One region of the Shewanella violacea DSS12 genome, then DNA from elsewhere that is predicted to be linked to it. Evidence: predicted binding sites of a transcription regulator. Region 1 holds the regulator's gene; each other region holds the start of a gene.
The links. Region 1 encodes sigma-54, which starts transcription at its own class of promoters, with help from an activator protein. Its sites were predicted from a motif close to GTTGGCACGNNNNTNGNNT; they were not measured.
Positions count from the first base shown of each region.

Region 1 (6,749 bases):
CATGGACGAACATACCACTACCAAGGGCTTGGGTGAGCCGATTTAGACGTTGATCTGTTGTTTCGCTGTCTAGTACTTCTCTCGGCATAGTTGACCCTCCTTTGGTGGTGAATTGATAATTTGATTTAGACTAGGGTTAACTAGCTAATGGATAAAAAGAAAGGGCGATTATAGCGTGAATTGATTAAAAGATTAGAGTTAACTCGCTTCATCGAATTTGGCATCGACCAGGGCACATATTGCATCGAGTGCGGCATCGGCATCCTGACCCTTACCGAGTAGAGTGATGGTTTTCCCCATGCCAGTCTCTAGCATCAACAGGCCTAATACGCTGGCAGCTGAGGCTTTTTTCTCTCCCTGCACTATGGTTATCTCGGCGTCAAATTCCGAAGCCAAGATGGCGAGTTTAGTCGCAGCTCGGGCATGGAGGCCGAGTTTATTGCATATGGTGACCTGACGTTCTAATTTAGTCATCGCTCAATTCGCGATGGCGCGCCTGAATCTTATGCTTACTGTTAGCAAAAAGCTTAGCTAACTGCTCAGTGACATAAACCGATCTATGTTGTCCGCCAGTACAGCCTATGGCAATAGTAAGGTAACTACGGTTGTTTCTTTCCAAGTGAGGTAACCAGGTGGCCAGTAAATTTTCTATTTGCCAGATAAACTTATTGACTGTTGGTTGTTGACTCAGAAAAAGTTGAACCGGCTCATCTAGGCCTGTCATGGGTCTTAGCTCAGGTTCCCAATGGGGATTTGGCAGGAAACGAACGTCAAACATGAAGTCAGCCTCCACCGGCATGCCATATTTGAAGCCAAAAGATTCGAAGTTAATTACCAGCTCTTTATCGACACTACCCAAGAGAATTTCACGGATCTTATCACTCAGGTCATAGATGTTGAGGTTGGATGTATCTATGTAATGATCGACCATCTTAGATACAGGTTCGAGTAGCTCTCTTTCATGTTCTATGGCTTCTTTCAGCGAAGTCTTAGTGCGGGATAGAGGGTGTAACCTGCGAGTTTCACTGTAGCGCTTCAGCAGTACTTCATCGCTGGAGTCTAAGAAGAAACTGAGTAGTTCTGTGCCCTTAGGGAGGTTAGCAAGTTGCTTTAAAAACTCTTTATCTTGCTCTGGCATATTACGCACGTCAACACTAATGGCGACAAGATCTGTGCTGCCCTTAAGTTGTTCGAGCAAGGTATCCATGAGCGGCAGAGGAAGATTATCGACGCAGTAGTAGCCAAGATCTTCTAGGACCCTGAGTACAACAGATTTTCCCGAACCGGAGCGACCGGATACCATCACCAGTTTCATTGTGTTATTACCTGATAGAGTTCTGACTCATCTTGAGTTTTTCGTAACTGTTTCACAATAAGCTTATTATTGAGCTTTTCGGCCATAGATGACAGAGTACTCAAATGCTGCTCACATTGATCCGCAGGTACTAAAAGTGCGAATAGTATATCTACAGGTTGCTTATCAATGGCGTCGAAGGAGATAGGCTCTTCGCACTTGATTAATACAGCAACCGGTTGACTTATGTTGCTCAGCCTACCATGAGGAATCGCAATACCATTACCTATACCTGTGCTTCCCATTTTTTCTCTCGCCAAGAGGCTTTCAAAAATCTCTTGTGAAGATAGGGTTGGGTATTGGACAGCCGCAAGATCGCTGATGAGTTCCAATACCTTTTTCTTACTGCCCGGAGTGGCGCAAGTGGTACACTCCGGCTGCAGGATGCTGCTTAATTCCATTATTTAATGCTTTGTTAGCTTCTCTTTGTGTTTAATAACCTGACGGTCGAGCTTATCAATCAGGGAGTCTATTGCGGCATACATGTCAGCATTCTCTGACATGGCGAAAACCTCACCACCGGCAAGGTGGAGTTTAGCTTCGGCTTTTTGCTGCATTTTTTGAACATTTAAAATAACGTGCACATTATTGATCTGATCGAAATGTCGTTCAAGCTTAGTGAACTTTTCTTCGACATAATGTCTTAGCGATGTCGTGATCTCTATATGGTGTCCAGTTAGGTTTATGTGCATAGAAATACTCCTCCAGTTTCCGATTTAACTCTTAAGTTGATGATAGGTAAATCTTTCGGGATTTAACTCACAACATAATTCCCTGTTTTACCAGGAGTTGAGCCTAACTAATATCGACTACAGGCCGCTTCTGGTGATTAGCACTTACAATAAGCGTTAATCAGGCCGTCACTTAAACTAGGTTCCCCTAGTTAGGCTATGACCTTTATTCCTTTATTCCTTATTCTACAAACTCTTACGTTGATTCGATGGTGGAATCAACATAGCTTCACGATACTTAGCTATGGTGCGTCTCGCAACCTTAATGCCCTGATCCGCTAATAACAAGGCCATCTTACTGTCGCTGAGTGGTTTCTGTTGGTTTTCGGCGGCGACCAGCTTCTTTATGAAAGCACGAATCGCGGTAGATGAACACTCCCCACCATCATCGGTAGCTACATGGCTTGAAAAAAAGTATTTCAGCTCAAATATGCCCCTTGGGGTATGCATATATTTCTGTGTAGTGACGCGGGATATGGTGGATTCGTGCATCTCAACGGCTTCGGCTATGTCGTTAAGTACCATAGGTTTCATTGCTTCTTCACCGAACTCGAAGAAACCCTGTTGGAATTTCACGATACATTTTGAGACTTTCAGTAAGGTCTCGTTGCGGCTCTCTAAGCTCTTGATAAACCATTTAGCCTCTTGCAGATGCCCACGAATAAACTGGCTATCTGCTTGACTCTTTGTACTTTTTGCCATAGATGCATAATGTTGATTTACACTGATCTTCGGCATGTTGTCTGGATTTAATTCGACCATCCAGCGACCTTTCTTCTTAGTCACTGTGACGTCAGGGATGACATATTCATCCTTGCCCGGGGTAACGGCCAATCCAGGACGGGGGTTAAGCGTCTGGATTAACTCTATGGCATCTCTAAGAGCATCTTCCTTGAGCTTAGTCTTGCGCATTAGCAGGCGAAAATCTCGTCCGGCGATCAGATCCAGATGGTCTCTGATCAGGATCCTGGCGTTATCTATATGTGGAGTCGTGTCAGCGTATTGTGCCAGTTGGATCAAGAGGCATTCACTGAGATCTCTGGCTGCGATACCGATAGGATCGAAGTGTTGGATGCGTTTAAGTACGGCTTCAATTTCATCCTGTTCAATTTCAGGATCTCCCATGGCTTCGAGAATATCTTCAATGCTCTGGGTGAGATAGCCTCTCTCATCTATGGCCTCAATGATGGCCGTTGCTATGGCGAGATCGTTATCAGAAAACGGTGTTAGATTCTTCTGCCATTCGAGATGCTCATACAAACCTTCGCTGGTCTCCCCCTGGAAGGGCATATCGTCGTCGCGCATGGCACCGGAAGTTGAGTTAGGCGATGCGGTATAGACCTCGTCCCAAGTGGTGTCCATGGGGAGCTCTTCGGGCATAGAATCTCGGGTTATCGCCTCGGAGGTTTCAACCGCTGAGTTGTCAATTGGGCCATCGCTCTCTGCAGTGGCACTAAAGTCTTCAGTGTCTACGGTCTTGTCTTCGCCATTGACTGGGGGATCAACTTGCTCTTCATCTAGTTCGAGTAAAGGGTTGGAGTCTAACGCTTGTTGGATTTCTTGTTGCAGTTCCAGCGACGATAATTGCAATAGACGTATAGCCTGCTGCAGTTGTGGTGTCATGGTTAACTGCTGACCCATTTTAAGCTGGAGTGACGCTTTCATTTACCGCTATTCCCTTCATGTAATTATAAAATGAGACAGCCTGCTTGGACTTGTTTGGGGCTTCTCTGAGCCCCTGAATTTTAGGCTAGGTAGCCGAGTATCTGTAGTGACTCATCCCTTAATACGCGTTAAGAATAAGCCTCTTGATTAACTATAGCTTGAATTGTTCACCTAAGTACACAGCTCTTACTTGCTGATTGTCCATGATTTCGGCGGGTGTACCTTCAGCGATTAAATTTCCGTGACTGACTATGTAAGCTCGTTCACATACGTCTAAGGTTTCACGCACATTATGGTCGGTGATCAGTACACCTAAACCACGGCTCTTAAGCTGCTGGATAATTTTTTTAATGTCGATAACCGAGATTGGGTCGACACCTGCAAAAGGTTCATCCAGGAGAATAAACTTAGGGTTGGCTGCTAAGGCTCTGGCTATCTCGACGCGTCTGCGTTCGCCCCCCGAGAGCGCCATGCCTTGGCTATCTCGGATGTGAGTAATATTAAATTCTTCTAGAAGATTCTCGAGTTGTTCTTCTCGAGCGTTGTTATCTATATCTGAGCGAGTCTGCAGGACAGCCATTATGTTATCCCGCACCGATAACTTCCTAAATATGCTCGCCTCTTGAGGCAGATAGCCAATGCCTTTTCTTGCCCTCAGGTGCATAGGATCTAAGGTTAGATCATCATCATCGATTAAGATCCTGCCTTTATCACTCTGTACTAAACCGACGATCATGTAGAAAGTGGTGGTTTTTCCTGCGCCATTAGGACCTAGCAGGCCGACAATCTGGCCGGTTTTTACTGTGATACTAACATCCTGAACTACGGCACGACTCTTATAACTCTTGGCAAGGTTGACTGCCTTTAGCGTCATCTGGCTCATTGCTTTTCCTGCCCTATGATTGGTAACAGAGCTGGCATAGCGTCTTGCTTATTAGCTTGATTGTTAGTTTTATCTTGTTCTATTTCAGGTAATTCCGTCGGTAGTTTCTTGGCCGCCGGCGGTTGTTTTGCCTTATCTTGGCTGGTATCTTGATAGCTTTCAGGCTGGATAATGGTGATGACCCTATCATTGCCTTTACTTTCAGCTATTAACTGTTGCTTAGCTATGTTGTAGCGAATCATATTACCTGTCACTCGACTAGCATCTTGTTCCAGCGTGGCATTACCTAGTAAGGTTAAGGTTCTGCTCGATAGTTCATATCTAATTTCTTTGGCACTGGCTGAAGCCGGGCGTCCATCTTCCATTATTTGCGAGTAAGTCGCGGGATTGCCTATGGCGACAAGTATTTTTCCGCCGCCATCTTCTTTAGAGGTCGCTCTGAGTTCGTCGGCCAAGATCTTGATCGATCCCTGAGTCACCTCTACCGGACCATGAAAGATCATCTGATTGTTCTTGATATCCGCTTCTTGACTAGAGGCTGAGATCTTAACTTCTTGCATGAGATCATTTTGCTTTGCTATACCACTAAAGCTTGTGACACACAGTAGAGCTGCGATGATTAGGTTATGTTTGTTCATATCGTCCTTCAAATGGCGTACTTGTCTTATTCACAACACATATGGAGCGTTGGTCTGAGTCTAATTATTTTTTACTTTTACTTTGGGCTAGTGCAGCTTAAGGCTAATTGACCTCATATACTCCTTTAACCTTACTCAATAGTTGTACTTTCTGAGCTTTAAGATCACCGAACAAGCCCATACCTTGGATCATAAAATCATTACCTGTGATGTACACCTCACGATCTGAGGTCATGATCATGGTATTGAGGTCTAATTCCAAGTAACTGGTTTTCATGGTTTGGATCGGCTCTTCAGCGTTGACTGAATCGATAATAACATCGTTCTCGAGCACGACTTTACCTGACTTTTTATCCAGTGTTCCCATCGTCGATTGCAGGCGCCATTTTGCTTGGCCACCGTTGGGATAGACTAGGTATATGGGCTTAGTGAAATAGGTCATATTGGCCTCATCGAAGTGCTCCATATGGGTGGCAGTGACTCGGCTGCTGACTAAACCTAACTCATTATAATCGACACTACGCAGATCATCGGCAATATAATCTGGTCTTAAGCTGGCATCGAACGCCACCCCTTGATCATTTTTCTTGGATTGTACTTGCCAATACAGCAGCAAGGCCGTTCCGAAGAAAGCTATGATGCCCAGAGTCACTCTATTCATATACTCATACCGTGTGCGGTATCGAATTTCTCTTGGCTGAGGAGTAACAGATCCGTTAACTCACGTAAGGCCCCATGTCCGCCTTTGATGCTAGTGACAAAGTCGGCAGCTTGCTTCACATAAGGGTGACCATCTGCGACACAGACTGAGAGGCCTACTTGTTTCATTACCGGCAGATCAACCATATCATCACCTATATAAGCCACCTGTTCTGGGGTCACATCATATAGGGATAATAGCGCTTGGTATGGCATTAATTTGTTGTCGACACCTTGATAAATATGTTCGATGCCCAGTGCTGTCATGCGGTCTTCGACTATCTGAGACTTGCGCCCTGTGATGATCGCCACGGGAATATCACTGGTGAGCAGAGATCTCACTCCGTATCCGTCCCGAGTATGAAAGGTCTTTAGCTCTTCACCGCCATTACTCATGTAGACCAGACCATCGGAAAATACGCCGTCTACATCGCAGATAAGCAGTTTTATCTGCTTAGCTTTCTGCCAAACCTTGTCCGTTACAGGACCATAAAAACTCTGATGAGATTCATTCATTCTAGATTACTCCTGCCTTCACCATATCGAGCATATTTAATGCTCCTATGGGGGTGTTATTATCATCTACTATGATGAGACCATTGATATCTTTTTCGTCCATCACTTTTAGTGCTTCGGCGGCCAAAATCCCCTCGGATATGGTGGTACAGGCTTTACTCATCACATCGGATATAGATGTTTCTCTTAAGTTGACCTGGGCGTCTATGACTCGGCGAAGATCGCCATCGGTAAAAATACCCACTAACTTGTTGTCATCATCG
Region 1 covers NC_014012.1:479,353-486,101, forward strand. Annotated here, with positions in the region: gene mgtE (magnesium transporter) at 1-88, opposite strand, end outside; gene SVI_RS01905 (HPr family phosphocarrier protein) at 199-474, opposite strand; gene rapZ (RNase adapter RapZ) at 467-1,315, opposite strand; gene ptsN (PTS IIA-like nitrogen regulatory protein PtsN) at 1,312-1,755, opposite strand; gene hpf (ribosome hibernation promoting factor) at 1,759-2,046, opposite strand; gene SVI_RS01925 (RNA polymerase factor sigma-54) at 2,272-3,750, opposite strand; gene lptB (LPS export ABC transporter ATP-binding protein) at 3,902-4,633, opposite strand; partial or broken gene lptA (lipopolysaccharide transport periplasmic protein LptA) at 4,738-5,271, opposite strand; gene lptC (LPS export ABC transporter periplasmic protein LptC) at 5,375-5,932, opposite strand; gene kdsC (3-deoxy-manno-octulosonate-8-phosphatase KdsC) at 5,929-6,486, opposite strand; gene SVI_RS01950 (KpsF/GutQ family sugar-phosphate isomerase) at 6,488-6,749, opposite strand, start outside.

Region 2 (6,749 bases), 700 kb from region 1:
ATCTAATTTAGTTTCCGCTTCTTCATCTGTCATATGATTACTTGAATAGACAAAACCGACACCACGCCTGGTAGGAAGAGCGATATCCCAAATCCAACCGGCTTTATGGGCTGTGGCTAAGGTATAAGGAGGTATATCAGCACCCTCATAGGTAGGTACTTGCACCACAAGCGCCCTATTAACCAATAACTTATCAGATAAATCAATAAAGGGGACATTCATGGCTTTTGAAATAAGAAGAGATTCAAAACCTGAACAATCAATGTAGAAGTCAAATTCTAAGTCATCATCTTCACTGGTGACAAGTGAGCGTATTGAACCGTCATCAGCAAGGTTCACACGACTAACGTGAGTTAAATGATGTTTAACTCCATATTTGGTTTGGGCATTATCGGCAAGCAAATGAGCAAACTTTGCCGCATTAAGGTGATATGCGTATGCAAGTTCTCCTTGATACTCAGGGGTTGTAATTCCCTTCGGTGCCTTTCCCTGTTCACATACTTGATGTTGAGCCGATACTTGCTGCGCAAAAGGTGCATCACTATTTTCCGCTAGCCAGTGCGCGGTTAAAACCTCACTATCCTCACGGCTTGGTACATCAAATAGATGATGATAGAAGTTGCCCTTTCCATGAGTTTCTTTATCCATCCAATTAACAAATTTAATTGACTGTTTAAATGTCACATCACACTGACGGATAAAATCTGTTTCACTGATACCAAAGCTGGCAAGGGTTTTTTTGATATCTGGAACCGTCCCCTCGCCGACACCTATAGGCGGGATATCTGGCGATTCTATTAAGGTGATAGATACGCCAGCTTGTTTACATAGTACCTTTCCAAGATGATTAGCAGCTAACCAGCCAGCGGTTCCACCACCAATAATTGCAATTTTATTAATATTCATAAAACCTCATAAAGCTATCGTTTGAAGGTTTGCTTAAACAACTAATACCTATCGTTCTAATAAGTAACAATAAATAAAAAGCCCAGCGAGTGCTGGGCTTTTATTAATCATAGCTTTAACTCTATTATGTCTTAGAAGCGGAAAGCAAGACCTAGCTTATAACTTGCTTCACCTTCAAAGCTCCATGCAGGGAAACCAGCCTCTAGATCTGCTTGTGGTGCTGTGCCATCGGCATAAATACCAGTTTGTAGGCTATCTTCTTCTAAGATGTTCACAGCTTCCAGAGTCACATCCAGGTAATCTGTTGCAGACCAAGTCGCACTGAAATCTACTGTGCCGAAATCTTCATGTTTACGGTTCATGTACCAACCTGGAGCTTCGCGCATGATGTACTCAGAGCGCCAGTTATAAGCTAAGCGTGCTGAGAAGCTATCATTTTCATAGAAACCTACAGTGTTAACTGTGTGCTTCGATGAATCAGAGAAAACGCTATTGCCATCAGGATAGTTTTCACCAGGTGAGGTCGCATCGGCATAGGTATAGTTCACGCTATAACCGAAGCCATTGTCGAATGCATCTTGGATCTGTAATTCAACACCTTCGATAGAACCACCACTAACGTTAGTCGATTGGCTAACAGACCAACAGTCAGCTTGATCTTCGCCACAGGGGCTTAGTTCCGGTGATGTTTGGTAAAGTGGAATATCAAGACCAATTTGCTGGTTATTAGCATCACGAGTCGATATAAATGAGCTTACATCTTTCATAAAGTAAGCAACACTCATCATACCATCGTCACTAAAGTACCACTCTACGCCAATATCAGCCTGGAACGCTTTGAATGGTTGAAGTGCCACATTACCAGTGCTCGCAACCTGTGTATTGGGTTGAGTATTGTCAAAATTAGACAAGGATGTTGTAGAAAACATATCGGCATAGTTAGGGCGAGAGATAACCTGTGCCGCTGAAGTACGTAAAATCACATCCGGAGCTAAGTCCATTACTACGTTTAAGCTAGGCAGTAATTCATTATAACTCGCTGTATTGGTAGATATGGTATCGCTATATTCACCGTTAGAGTTAAATGCATAATAATCAGATGAAGCTTCAGTTGATATATAACGTAAACCTACGTTACCGCGTATACCATCAGTACTAAAATCAGCCATCAGGTATAAAGCGATATTTTCTTCATCTACTGTGCCATATGCATCTTTCTTCTCGGTGTAATGATCCGTTGCAGCCAGTGAATCCGACAAGATCAAATCACGATTAGCTTCAGGAATAGTAAAACCTGCACCTGATGAAACTGTGCCGGGGAAATATTCGCTGGCAGGTCTCATAGTCATTACATAATCATCAGCTAATTGACCTTTAAAGCCTTGCTTCTTGACTGAGTGGTCTGCATAACGGAAACCCGTTTTTAGTGCAGTAATCACACCAAAATCAACTGGCACGTCAAAATCTAAATTAACATAGGTTTCTTCATCTGAATTAGGCTTATCTTCCAAAGCCCAAGTCTGAATACCTATACTTCCTGGTAGAATGCTTGAATCATAGCTTTTATTCGCAATATCAAATTTAGCCTGATCGCCTGTCATATCCCAAGTACCAACAAGGTCACTGAAGTTATTGGTGTATTCGCCAACAAGTGCAGTTCTCGCTCCGCCTTCTGACTTAGTATTACCGACACGACCAGAGAAAGTGAACGAATCAGCTTCATAGCTCCAATCAAAATCTACAGTTTTTGAGTCCATTGAGGCTTCACGAGCCCATGTCTGGAAATACGCTGCACCAAATTCAGGGTAACCTGCGGCGTAGCTAACACCAGGGTTAGTCGCATTTCTTAAAACGCAATTACCATTACTTGGATTAGTTTGTACACATGAATCTTCACCAGGGAACATGATGATCTGGTTATTGGCATTATTAGCGCTTAAGTCTAAAGACATTACACTTAAACCAAATTCCAACGCATCTGTTGGACGATATTGTAGAGCAAGATTAAGTGCTGTGCGCTCTCGTTCTTGTTGGAATGTAGTTGGAGCCATACCACCGCTCCAGTTTCTTGAAGTCTCTACACCGTTACGTTGATAATCTGTTTGAGAAAAAGCACCTGAAACTAAAACGCCAAATGATTCAGCTTCATTTTTCCAACTGTATAGACCAGAAACTTCTGGGCTAGTTTCTTCAGAAACTGTTCCATAAGTACCTTTAACGCTACCAAATACAGAATTAGCGTCTAAATCTAGTGGTTTACGTGTTTTAACAATAACAGTACCACCGATACCACCTTCAACAAGGTCTGCTTGTGAAGATTTATATACTTCTATGCCTCCAACCATTTCTGATGGCAACATTGAGTAGTTAAAGCTACGGTCGATGGCTTGTTGATCATACCAGCCTGTTGAGGCTACCGAGTGGCCATTTAATAAAGTACGTGTTAACTGGGCCGACGCACCACGAATAGACACTTGTTGGCCTTGGCCAAATTGGCGTGAAACACTGACACCAGGAATACGTGCTAATGATTCACCCACATCACCGTCTGGGAACTTACCTATATCTTCTGCGGTTACAGCATCGACAACTGCATCCGAGAATCGTTTTGCATTAAGGTTAGCTTTATTTGAAGCTCGAATACCGCGCACTTCAATTTTTTCAATGTTGTCGTCAGCCGTTACAGCCGAATCTGCTTCTGCCGCTACTGCAGACATAGAGACTGCAGTTCCTAGCAAGAGCGCTATATTTGTAGCTAGAACACTTTTCTTAAAATTAGATGGTCGCATCTCGTTTCCCTTCCATAACTTTATTATATTTTTTTAGTATCCATAACCATCCCCTTAGGAATGACAACGCTGTCATGTCTAGTACAAACATTACACAATAATTCACATCGGCGCCACAACAAAATAACCAAACCAGAGAAAAACAAGTCTATTTGAACATTTTTATTACAAGCCTTAACAACAGCTCAAGATGTTAAACCTTTGTTGCGTGCGACCTTGGGAGGAAAAACTTGCTGTTATTAGTGATAAAAAAATATTTTTATCGGAAGGAAATTACATTTGAAGATTGCTAATTAAAGTAAAAGTTCGCACTATAGGCGCTAATAAATGAAATAAAGTTCTTTGTAAACCTGAATTTAAAAGATGTACACTCATCTTTACAAGCATCAGAACTTACCTGTAACACACTGATAAAAGAGTGTTTAGTTGTATGAAAGTCACAATAAATGATGTAGCAAAACATGCTGGCGTTTCGATTAAAACAGTTTCTCGAGTCACCAATAACGAGCCTTCTGTAAAACAAGCCACCATAGATAAAGTCAATAAATCCATTGCTGAGTTGGATTATCTACCTAATTTAGCGGCGAGAAATTTGGCTGGCACTAAGTCTTATGTCATAGGCTTTATCTATGACAATCCCAATGCCTATTATGTTATTGATATGCAAAACGGCATCTTATCCTCATGCAAAGAACTTGGATATGAGCTGCTAATTCATCCCTGCAATGCGAAATCTGATAACATTTGCCAAGAATTAACCACTATGGTGAAGCATGCGAGACTAGCAGGCTTAGTCCTGACTCCCCCACTATCGGAAGACCCAAAAATCCTCCAGGCTTTGGACAAGATTGACGCTAATTATGTGCGAATCATTGCCGGAGAGAAAATCGATAGCGACTCAGGTTTAGCCGTACTTGTGGATGATAAGCATGGAGCCGTATCAATCACACAGCACTTGATTGACTTAGGCCATAAGAACATAGGTTTCTTGAGTGGTGATCAGCACCATGAATCCACCAAGGCACGTTTATCTGGTTATACTCAAGCGCTACTGAATAATAACCTAGCGCTAGATCAACAAAATATTATTGAAGGCGAGTATTCTTTCGAGTCAGGTGTAGCGGGGGCAAAGACTCTGCTCAACAGGGTGAACAAACCTACAGCTATTGTAGCCTGTAACGATGAAATAGCCGCTGGTGCCTTGTTTGCAGCACGACTCGAAGGCTTGGATATTCCCAATGATATTTCTATCGTAGGCTTCGAAGATAGTCCATTTTCTAGACAGACTTGGCCCAAACTAACGACTGTACATCAACCTAATCAGAAGATAGCCCAAATGGCTACTGAACTCTTGATTGCGAATAGGCGGTCGCAGAAATCTGCACAATCTAAGATATTCATTCCTGAACCTGTGATCAGAGACTCATCTTCAAAAGCGACCTAGATATGAAAATCATCAATTAAAACAATAATCAAAATTTAAGATCAAAAACGGCGTTGAAGATCTTCAACGCCGTTTTTATAAATATCAATTCTGCTTATACAAGAAGCTTTATACGGCCTCTTCGTTCTCTTCACCGGTACGGATCCTGATCACGCGCTCAATCTCGGTGACAAAAATCTTACCATCACCAATCTTACCCGTACGCGCCGTATCCACTATGACTTCAATGGCTCTGTCTAGCAGCTCATCTTGGATCACTAGCTCAATTTTAACTTTAGGTAAAAAGTCCACCATGTACTCAGCACCGCGATACAGTTCAGTGTGCCCTTTCTGTCGACCGAAACCTTTGACTTCTAGAACGGTCATGCCGGTAATACCGATCTCAGCGAGAGATTCACGAACATCGTCCAACTTAAATGGCTTAATAATCGCCTCGACCTTTTTCATCAAACGCTCCTTTATAGGGTATAAATTACTTATCTGTATTATCACTCCAGCTTATCACGAGCTTGGGACTCACTAAAGTTAATATACCAATCATTGCCATGGAAGCAATTTCCTTGTCACTAAACAATGCAATTGCATTACTCTTTCTTCTAACATAACTATACTTATTTGATTGGCTAAATCTCTAATGTGATTGCAGGACGCAACACAGGTCAATTTAAATGCTGTCTCTGTTACTTATATTCAAAGGACTGAATATGAATAAAAATAATGGTTTTACTCTTATCGAACTCATGACCACCTTAGTCATATCTACAAGCTTGGTAAGTATTGTCGTTCCTAATTTTCACTCCCTCTATGAACACTACCGGGCTGATTCATCCATTAGAGTAATACAACAGACACTGCAACTGGCACGTAATACAGCTATCAATTACGGTGTTCGCGTTACAGTTTGCCCTGTAATAAAAAATAAGTGTAGCCATGACTGGAGCATTGGCATTACTGTTTTTATTGACTCAGGAGCTAGTAATATCATAGATAACCAAGATGAAATCCTGTTCAAAACTGCAAGCTTCTACCATGGTGACTTTGTCACCTATAACCGCACCGCTATCAGGTTTCAGGCCGATGGTTTAGCTTCTGGGACCAACGGTACCTTAAAGTATTGCCCATCCTCGATTTTAAGCGAATATTCAAAAGCTGTGATAATTAACCAATCAGGACGTATCCGCTTCTCAAAAGCGGATACAATAGAATGCAGTTAATAACGACACTGAAATACAGCTAGATTTGCTAGTATTAAAAATAGTCCAAATAGTCAAAATATCCTTTACAGCCAATATATTGGCTTCAAATAGTTATTTTATTCTGCTGTAAACAAACCTGTTCTCGCTTATACTTAGTGCAGTAATTGAGAGGGGAAAATGTCATGCAACCGAGACAAGATGGATTTACATTAATTGAACTTATGGTGACACTCGTGGTAGCTATGGTCTTAGTCGGTGTTGGTGCTCCCTCCTTGAAGTCCATGTATGAAGGTTATCGAACTGATAGCCAGATACGTAAGATTAATCAATCTTTGCAGTTCGCACGCAGCCACGCAGTTAGCTACGGCTCTAGAGTCACCATGTGCCCAATCGTATCAGGAATCTGTAACGCAG
Region 2 covers NC_014012.1:1,182,837-1,189,585, reverse strand. Annotated here, with positions in the region: gene SVI_RS04770 (tryptophan halogenase family protein) at 1-906, opposite strand, end outside; gene SVI_RS04765 (TonB-dependent receptor) at 1,038-3,695, opposite strand; gene SVI_RS04760 (LacI family DNA-binding transcriptional regulator) at 4,126-5,139, shown strand; gene SVI_RS04755 (P-II family nitrogen regulator) at 5,248-5,586, opposite strand; gene SVI_RS04750 (GspH/FimT family pseudopilin) at 5,844-6,353, shown strand; gene SVI_RS04745 (GspH/FimT family pseudopilin) at 6,518-6,749, shown strand, end outside.
Region 2: the regulator sigma-54 is predicted to act here: its motif matches at 5,689-5,707, upstream of SVI_RS04755 (P-II family nitrogen regulator).

Region 3 (6,749 bases), 1.1 Mb from region 1:
ATTTTCCCCGCCAAGGCGCTTTGCCTCACCAAGGCGCCTGGCAATCAAGGAGCTTTGGTAATCAAGGAGCTTAGGCCATTCAGAGGGGGATTTCACTATTAGTGAGGGATTTTATATTGGCTGATGCCTAGCCTCTATCTGCTGAGCCCAACAAGACGCCGACCTTAACAAGACACAGACCTAACAAGACGTTAGTAATCTAATACAAGCGGCGAAAGTAAACGCTCACTACCAGCCAGGGTGCAGTGGCGTGCTTAAGACAGCTCAACAACCCAGCCCAATAAACAAGCCCAGAAAGACAACCAGACAACCACAATCAGACAATCAGACAATCAGACAATCAGAATCTGAAGTAAGCAGCGAAAGTAAACGCTTACTAATCGGCACTGTTACGGCGGCAAGACCATTACTTGCCACCTTGATTTTCAGTTACCAGCTCACTATCGCCTTGCGCCTTTATACAACTTAATGAGTCAGATTTCGTAACCAGACTCGATATTAGATGGCACGTTAACGAGTACAGCCTCTTTTTTCGAGATCTAAATGATGTACTTATTTCCCATGTTGAATGTGTTTTTGATGATTATATTTGAACCTGGAATGAGCTCATCTAAACATTGCATCCCACTATCCCCTTTCGATTTATAAAATTCTAAAACTGCCTCACATTTGGCTTTGTCACTATCAAAATAGCTTGCCGTTGGGAACGATTAAGCACTGCTGATTTCTCCTAGCCCTCTTGATAGCCCATGACTTGAGACAAACCATTGCCAGTAGGTGTGTGATGCGTGGCGGTAAGGTTTTATTTCAGAATACAAACCACCTGTAAACCATGAGGTCATAGCCATCTGTCGTTAGGCAGAGCTGAGGTCTAAACAAGAGTTAGCAAGAGCCATCATCAACGCCAGTACCTATGCTCACTTAGATGGTGAGCCATCTCGGATAGAGGAGTAGGGCAGAGCTTGGCATCACCACAGCTGAGTTGTTCTTGTATTATCAACTGATGTTCAAGGAGCGGAGGTCGATAGGTTACTAATATTCTGTGACTGCTAGTGTAAATGCTTGTGTAAAGAGCTGAGATAGATCAGCTTTCAGAGAAGGAGAGCTGTTTTCTGCATTAAGTATCGATTGATTTAGTTTGTGTTTTTTTAAATTTTTTAAAGTAAGAGCTTAGCTTTAATGGGTAAAGTAATTGACCAAAAATATTACCTCCAACATTGTAAGAAATTCCTAAAGGTATATTACAAAGACTTGGTACTCTATAAGTGCCAAAAGCACGATCAAAGACAGAAAATACAGTCGCAAAGTTAGTATTGTAAGCCGCAGGTTCATTAGCATGATGCCATTGGTGCATTACTGGTGATACAAATACTTTATTCCATGCACCATAATTCCACGGCAGGTCAGCATGAATAAAATAGCCGTAATAGTGGCGTACTAAACTATTGGCTACTAGAGAATAAGGGGGGAATCCTAGGGATATTAATAAACCAGCATCAATTATAGTGGTCGTCACACGGTTAAACGGATGGAACCTTTGCAGGGTAAGCCAACTCATATTAGTGTCTGAATGATGCATAGCATGTGAAGGCCAGAGCATACGAGAGTGTTCAAGTCTATGTCGCCAATAACCTATAAAGTCACCACAAAAAACAGCGGAGAGTATAACCAGCCATTCTGGAAGAGACTCCCAAAATTGTGAAAAGGCCTCAACAACGTTTATTGAGTACAACCACCCAAGATTAGTAAAAGTGAATGAAATTAAAACTAAGTTAAAACACATGATACTAATATTAAAAATACTATTAGGTAAACATGTACGAAAGGCTGTTAGTGCAGACTTTCCCTTTACAAGGTAGGCAAGCAAGCAAAAAAGTACTGTAGGAAGACTTAAGCTCTGAAGGGCGGTGACTATACTGGCCAATATACTGAAGAGCTCATCTGTCATTGATCATTCCTAACCTTTTTTTAAATTTGAAGCTATCCATCCATTTAACCATATAAGCTGAGGCGTTAACAAGGTTGTGGGAATGTTGAAGCTAAGTTGCCACGCGCCAGTTTGCTATGAGCACTTGTAAATTAGGGAGGGGGGGCGCGTTGTTAATCAAGGGATTTCTACAGAGTCGAAATTCAACCTCTAAAGTAAACATTAACCAGATTAGATGCGGCTGAGGGTATCAGATTCAGGATGTTTTCCTAACGGTCAGAGAAGGCTTTATAACGCCTCGAAGAACAGTCTAAAAATAAAGAGGGAACATTTTGCGAGCCGCAGGCTATAGGTAAAGCTGAAGTAATCTAATTAAGGAAAACGAATAGGGAACAATAAAGCTAGATAGGCAAGAAAAGAACTGCTGATCAAGTGTCAGTGACACTTGATAAATTATGGTCTCCCCACAGGGACTCGAACCCCGATCGATCGCTTAGGAGGCGACTGCTCTATCCTGTTGAGCTATAAGGAGACGCCTGTGATTATACTGATTTTCGCCTCAATGAAAAGAGGCGATGAAAAGCTAATGAGTTCAATTGCTTGTTTATCATGCGATTCAAGTCATTAATTTATATTTTTGGCTACATTTTTATCGCCAAGTCATTAATTTGCACGTTATAAGAGGCATTTCTATCCACTAGAATTGCCGTGGCAGTTTTTTCGGTGACTTGGTCAATTCTAATTTCTGCAGGACTTTTCCCCGCGACTGCGCGCATTTTATCGAAACGGTCGGTGAAGTTTTGTTGCAGTACTAACTGAAACTTATCGCCGACTCGGATGCCGTGGCGTCGGCCTAAGTTTAAAATGACTCTGTCATGCTGCTTAGCGATGATTTGTCCTAATACCGGGCGGCAGCTCAAGCTGCTATCTATATCTTCCACCACATTGGCTAAGACCTTATCGATACTCTTGCCATAGGCTGAAGCCCAAAACCTGTGATGATTCGAGAGGACGGTTTCTTGGCGTTCAAATTCCCAAGGAGAGGAGGTGATGTATGACTGGCTCCATATCTGTTCGCCACTGATCCCATGATAGAGGGATAGCCTGATGTGAAATTGACGAATGGGATCACTGTGCCATAGGCCTAACATCTGGCTTTCGGCTGGATCGGTCGATATATCGATAATCTCAGGTAAAAGCACATATTGGCTATCGGTGATTTCGCTGAGCCAGCTTGGTAGGCGGTATCCTCGTATATCCACGAGTGCTTGTTCGACATCTAAACGTTCGTCGGCATGGATATGTACAAAGCTGGTCAGTGACTGGGCTTGCAGTGCATCACCTAATCGCTGGGATAGGTCTTTTTCAAAAAAACCGATATTACCGTAGCGTAATTGAGCCCTATCTTGAATTAAAAACTGAGGCACTAGTATGGCGGCTTTTAGTTGCTGGCTATCACATTGTAAGCCTTTTGATTCCATGACATCGACTCGGAGCATTACGGTCAGTTTTTGGCCCTCTATGAGCTCGTTGACTAACTCCACTCTGTTAGCTTGGGCCTGGTTTGTGAGAGAGAAACTGTCTTGCACCAGTTGTCCATTGAGGACTTTTTGAGTGCTGGTGAAGTTGGCACCATTTTTTAGTGTGGCATAGGTTAATGCCTGCTCTATGGCATCTTCCCGGGCTTTGCTTATGTTACCGTCGACAATATTTGCCTGACCTTTGACCACTATCCATGCAGCGCTGATACTTGAAGAATAAGTGATAAAACTGAGCAAAATTATTGCGAGGATAATTTTCATGTTAGGTGTCCACTTCCAAATCTATGATGGCGTTCTCCAAGTAGACTATCGACTTAAAAAACGGGTTTAACTCATGGGCTGAACTTATGGGCTTAGCTCATGGGTTTAAATAATGGGTTAATACAGATGATTTGAAATGGTAAGTGTCGCATTTCTGACACTCGTTAGCTCAATCTGCCCATTATCTTGCTGGTAACACTAATTAATAACGATTAAAGCGTTATTAATTAAATAAGCAATTAATATGCCACAACCTGGTTGAGAACCGGGCTAGAGGCTGTACTAAGCTTGTGCCTAAGTCGGCGTGTATCATATCTTGCTCTGTGTGCAATAACTCAGCTTTAGCTTTGTATTATTACGCCGATAAACCTCTATTAGGTAAAACATATCTCTAGTGTATTTCTGACTTGAATAATGATGGCGTAATATTTGCTTGAATCTTACCTTGAGTCATAGATTCTATCCTGCTGGTCAATGGCACTTAGATACACATTGTCCGGCAGACAATGGTGATATTGGCATTTTTAAAATAGTTAAAGACTCGAGTCTGATGCATGAGTCAGATAATTGAGGTTTACGTGATCATCCGGGAATTAAGTATGCGTAAGACACTAGTATTTATTGCCGCGTTACTCTTGAGTGCGTGTGCAAATAGCGGTGAAGACCAGTCAACAGATAACCTTGAACGAGGCAATCAGTTGCCGTCCACATCGGCCATGAATCATTTATCTGAGCAAATTGTCAGAGAGCTGGTTGAGCAAAATGACGAACTCAGGAGTGATCAGCCTCTGCTGGTTGCAACCCCAGTCTTGTTAGACTCATTTAATCAGACAAATGCGTTTGGATTACAGCTACAACAAGGTTTAATTGCCGCCTTACATGGGCGTCAGTTTAACTTGGTGGATATCAATGTGGGTGACAATATCAGGGTGACTCCCCAAGGAGACTTTCTCCTGACTCGAGATTGGAAGAAGTTACCTTCAGGAATCGCTGTGGAGCATGTTGTGGTGTCGACTCTGAGTATGAATACTAAAGGGATAGTGGTTAATTCCAGGATAGTGAATATTACCAATAATCGCGTGGTTTCGGCATCACAGGGAGCATTTAATATCAGTGAATTACCTGGCTACCTGAAAGCATCGGAGACCATCACCTCACGAGATGGTTTGTTATACAGAGATCCCGTTAGAGGATTGCAGCAAGTTCAAGTCATAGGTGGTTCACAATGAAAAAATGGCTAATCCTAACCTTAATGTTTATCTCAGGCTGTGCGTCACAGGACAGGTATATAGAGTGGGAAACCCAGGCTCCTGATAGCTTTCCTAAATTAACGGCAATAGGCTATGCACCATTAGATACTCAGCCTGCCCAGTCTCAAGCACAAAAAGTGGTAATGGCGATGCAAGCCTCTAAAATTGCTGCATACAGAGAATTGGCCGAACAGGTGTTTGGCCAGCAGTTGTCAGCAAGCAGTAGTGTCAATGACTGGATGTTATCTAGTGATAGCATTCAAGCTTCGGTATCTGGAGTGATACGTGGTGCTAAGGTGGTAAAGAGTTATCCTGCTGGGGATCATTATGTGACTGAACTAGAGTTAGATTTTTCCTTGGTATGGGCCTTGTATCAACAGCAAAATAGACCGCAAAAAATAAAAGAGATCACTTACTTTTAAGTATTCTTAGTTGGAGACAGGAAATTACCAGTTTTTCTGTCTTCGATTGTCTTATCTATCCCACATTCCTCTCTCACCCTTAGCCGATTTTGTTTATGGCTTTCTTTGGCAGCTCACTCCTAGCTCACTCTATAGTTTGGTCCATAAACCAGTGGCTGGCTTTCTTTGATGACTTCTTGGCATAATCTGGCTAATGGACCTCTAGTTAATGAACTTCTAATTAATAGGCTTCCAATTTATAGGCTTCCAATTTATAGGCTTCCAATTAACGAGCGGTCTAATTAATCAACAGCCTAGCTAATGTACTTCTCGATTATCTAGTTTATGCACTGTTTAGCTAATGAGCGTTTCAATATAAGGGGATTAGGCTTAACTTAATTTGAACCCTTTGAATCTTTTGAACACGTCTAAGACATGGCAGTGACAGTGTTTGGAGTTTAGCACTCTGAGTCCGGTCTAGGAGTCGCCTGGTCATTATGGGGTTATGACATGTTTACTTAGCTGGTGGGGTTCGAGCTTAGAGTCTCAGCGCAATTTTGAGCCTTTGTAGACTATAGGGAAGGGGGAGCGCTATGCCTGGGGCACCAAGAGACAGTTAGGCTTGTATATCATTGCCTAAGGTAGATATCGTCGAGGTCTTACCCTTGCCGTTATAGGTTAAACTAGAGGCATTGCGGCTAACTTGCAGGGCCTGGGAAAATCGATTCATGCTTGCGATATTCAGTTCTATCAGGCTGGAGTTTTCACTGTTCAATTGTTTGCATTCATCCAGCAGGTTTTTGGCCGATGTGACTCGAGCAGACAAGTGTACATCACTGATGAGTAAGGCCTTATCAGCATGGAGAGATAAAGCTTCATCTTTGCGTTTTAGCTCATCGAGTAATCCAGCTTTGGCGCTTGCCAAGGAAAGTAGACTATCTGCATCTTGATTGGTCAAGGCAGTTGTCTCATCTTTGATGATTACTTTTAGCTTGTTAAGCAGCTCGAACTGAAGTTCGACGATGTCGTTTATCTGACTCATAAATTACTAGTTCATCCCCTTTAAGTCATTTTCAAACTGAGCTATGTTAGTCGCCAGTTTTTCAGGATCAATCTTATAGCGGCCTTCTGCGATTGCCAGCTTTATTTCTTGAACTTTCTGTTCATTAATTTCTGGAATATCATTCATTTTGGCTTGAGTGCTTTGTAGTTGTTGTGCCTGAGATGTCAAAGACACTGAGTCACTCTTGGGTGGTGTGCTCAGAGAGTTGACGGCGTCATCATTGGTTTTTTCACTGCCCTTATGTGCAGGGGACTTGCCAATGTGAGTGTTTACTGCTGTGTTTACTTGCTTAATATCAATAGCCAT
Region 3 covers NC_014012.1:1,607,142-1,613,890, forward strand. Annotated here, with positions in the region: gene SVI_RS06475 (sterol desaturase family protein) at 1,118-1,948, opposite strand; tRNA gene SVI_RS06480 (tRNA-Arg) at 2,384-2,459, opposite strand; gene SVI_RS06485 (flagellar assembly protein FlgT) at 2,569-3,729, opposite strand; gene SVI_RS06490 (FlgO family outer membrane protein) at 4,329-4,958, shown strand; gene SVI_RS06495 (LPP20 family lipoprotein) at 4,955-5,401, shown strand; gene SVI_RS06500 (flagella synthesis protein FlgN) at 5,997-6,422, opposite strand; gene flgM (flagellar biosynthesis anti-sigma factor FlgM) at 6,429-6,749, opposite strand.
Region 3: the regulator sigma-54 is predicted to act here: its motif matches at 3,963-3,981, upstream of SVI_RS06485 (flagellar assembly protein FlgT).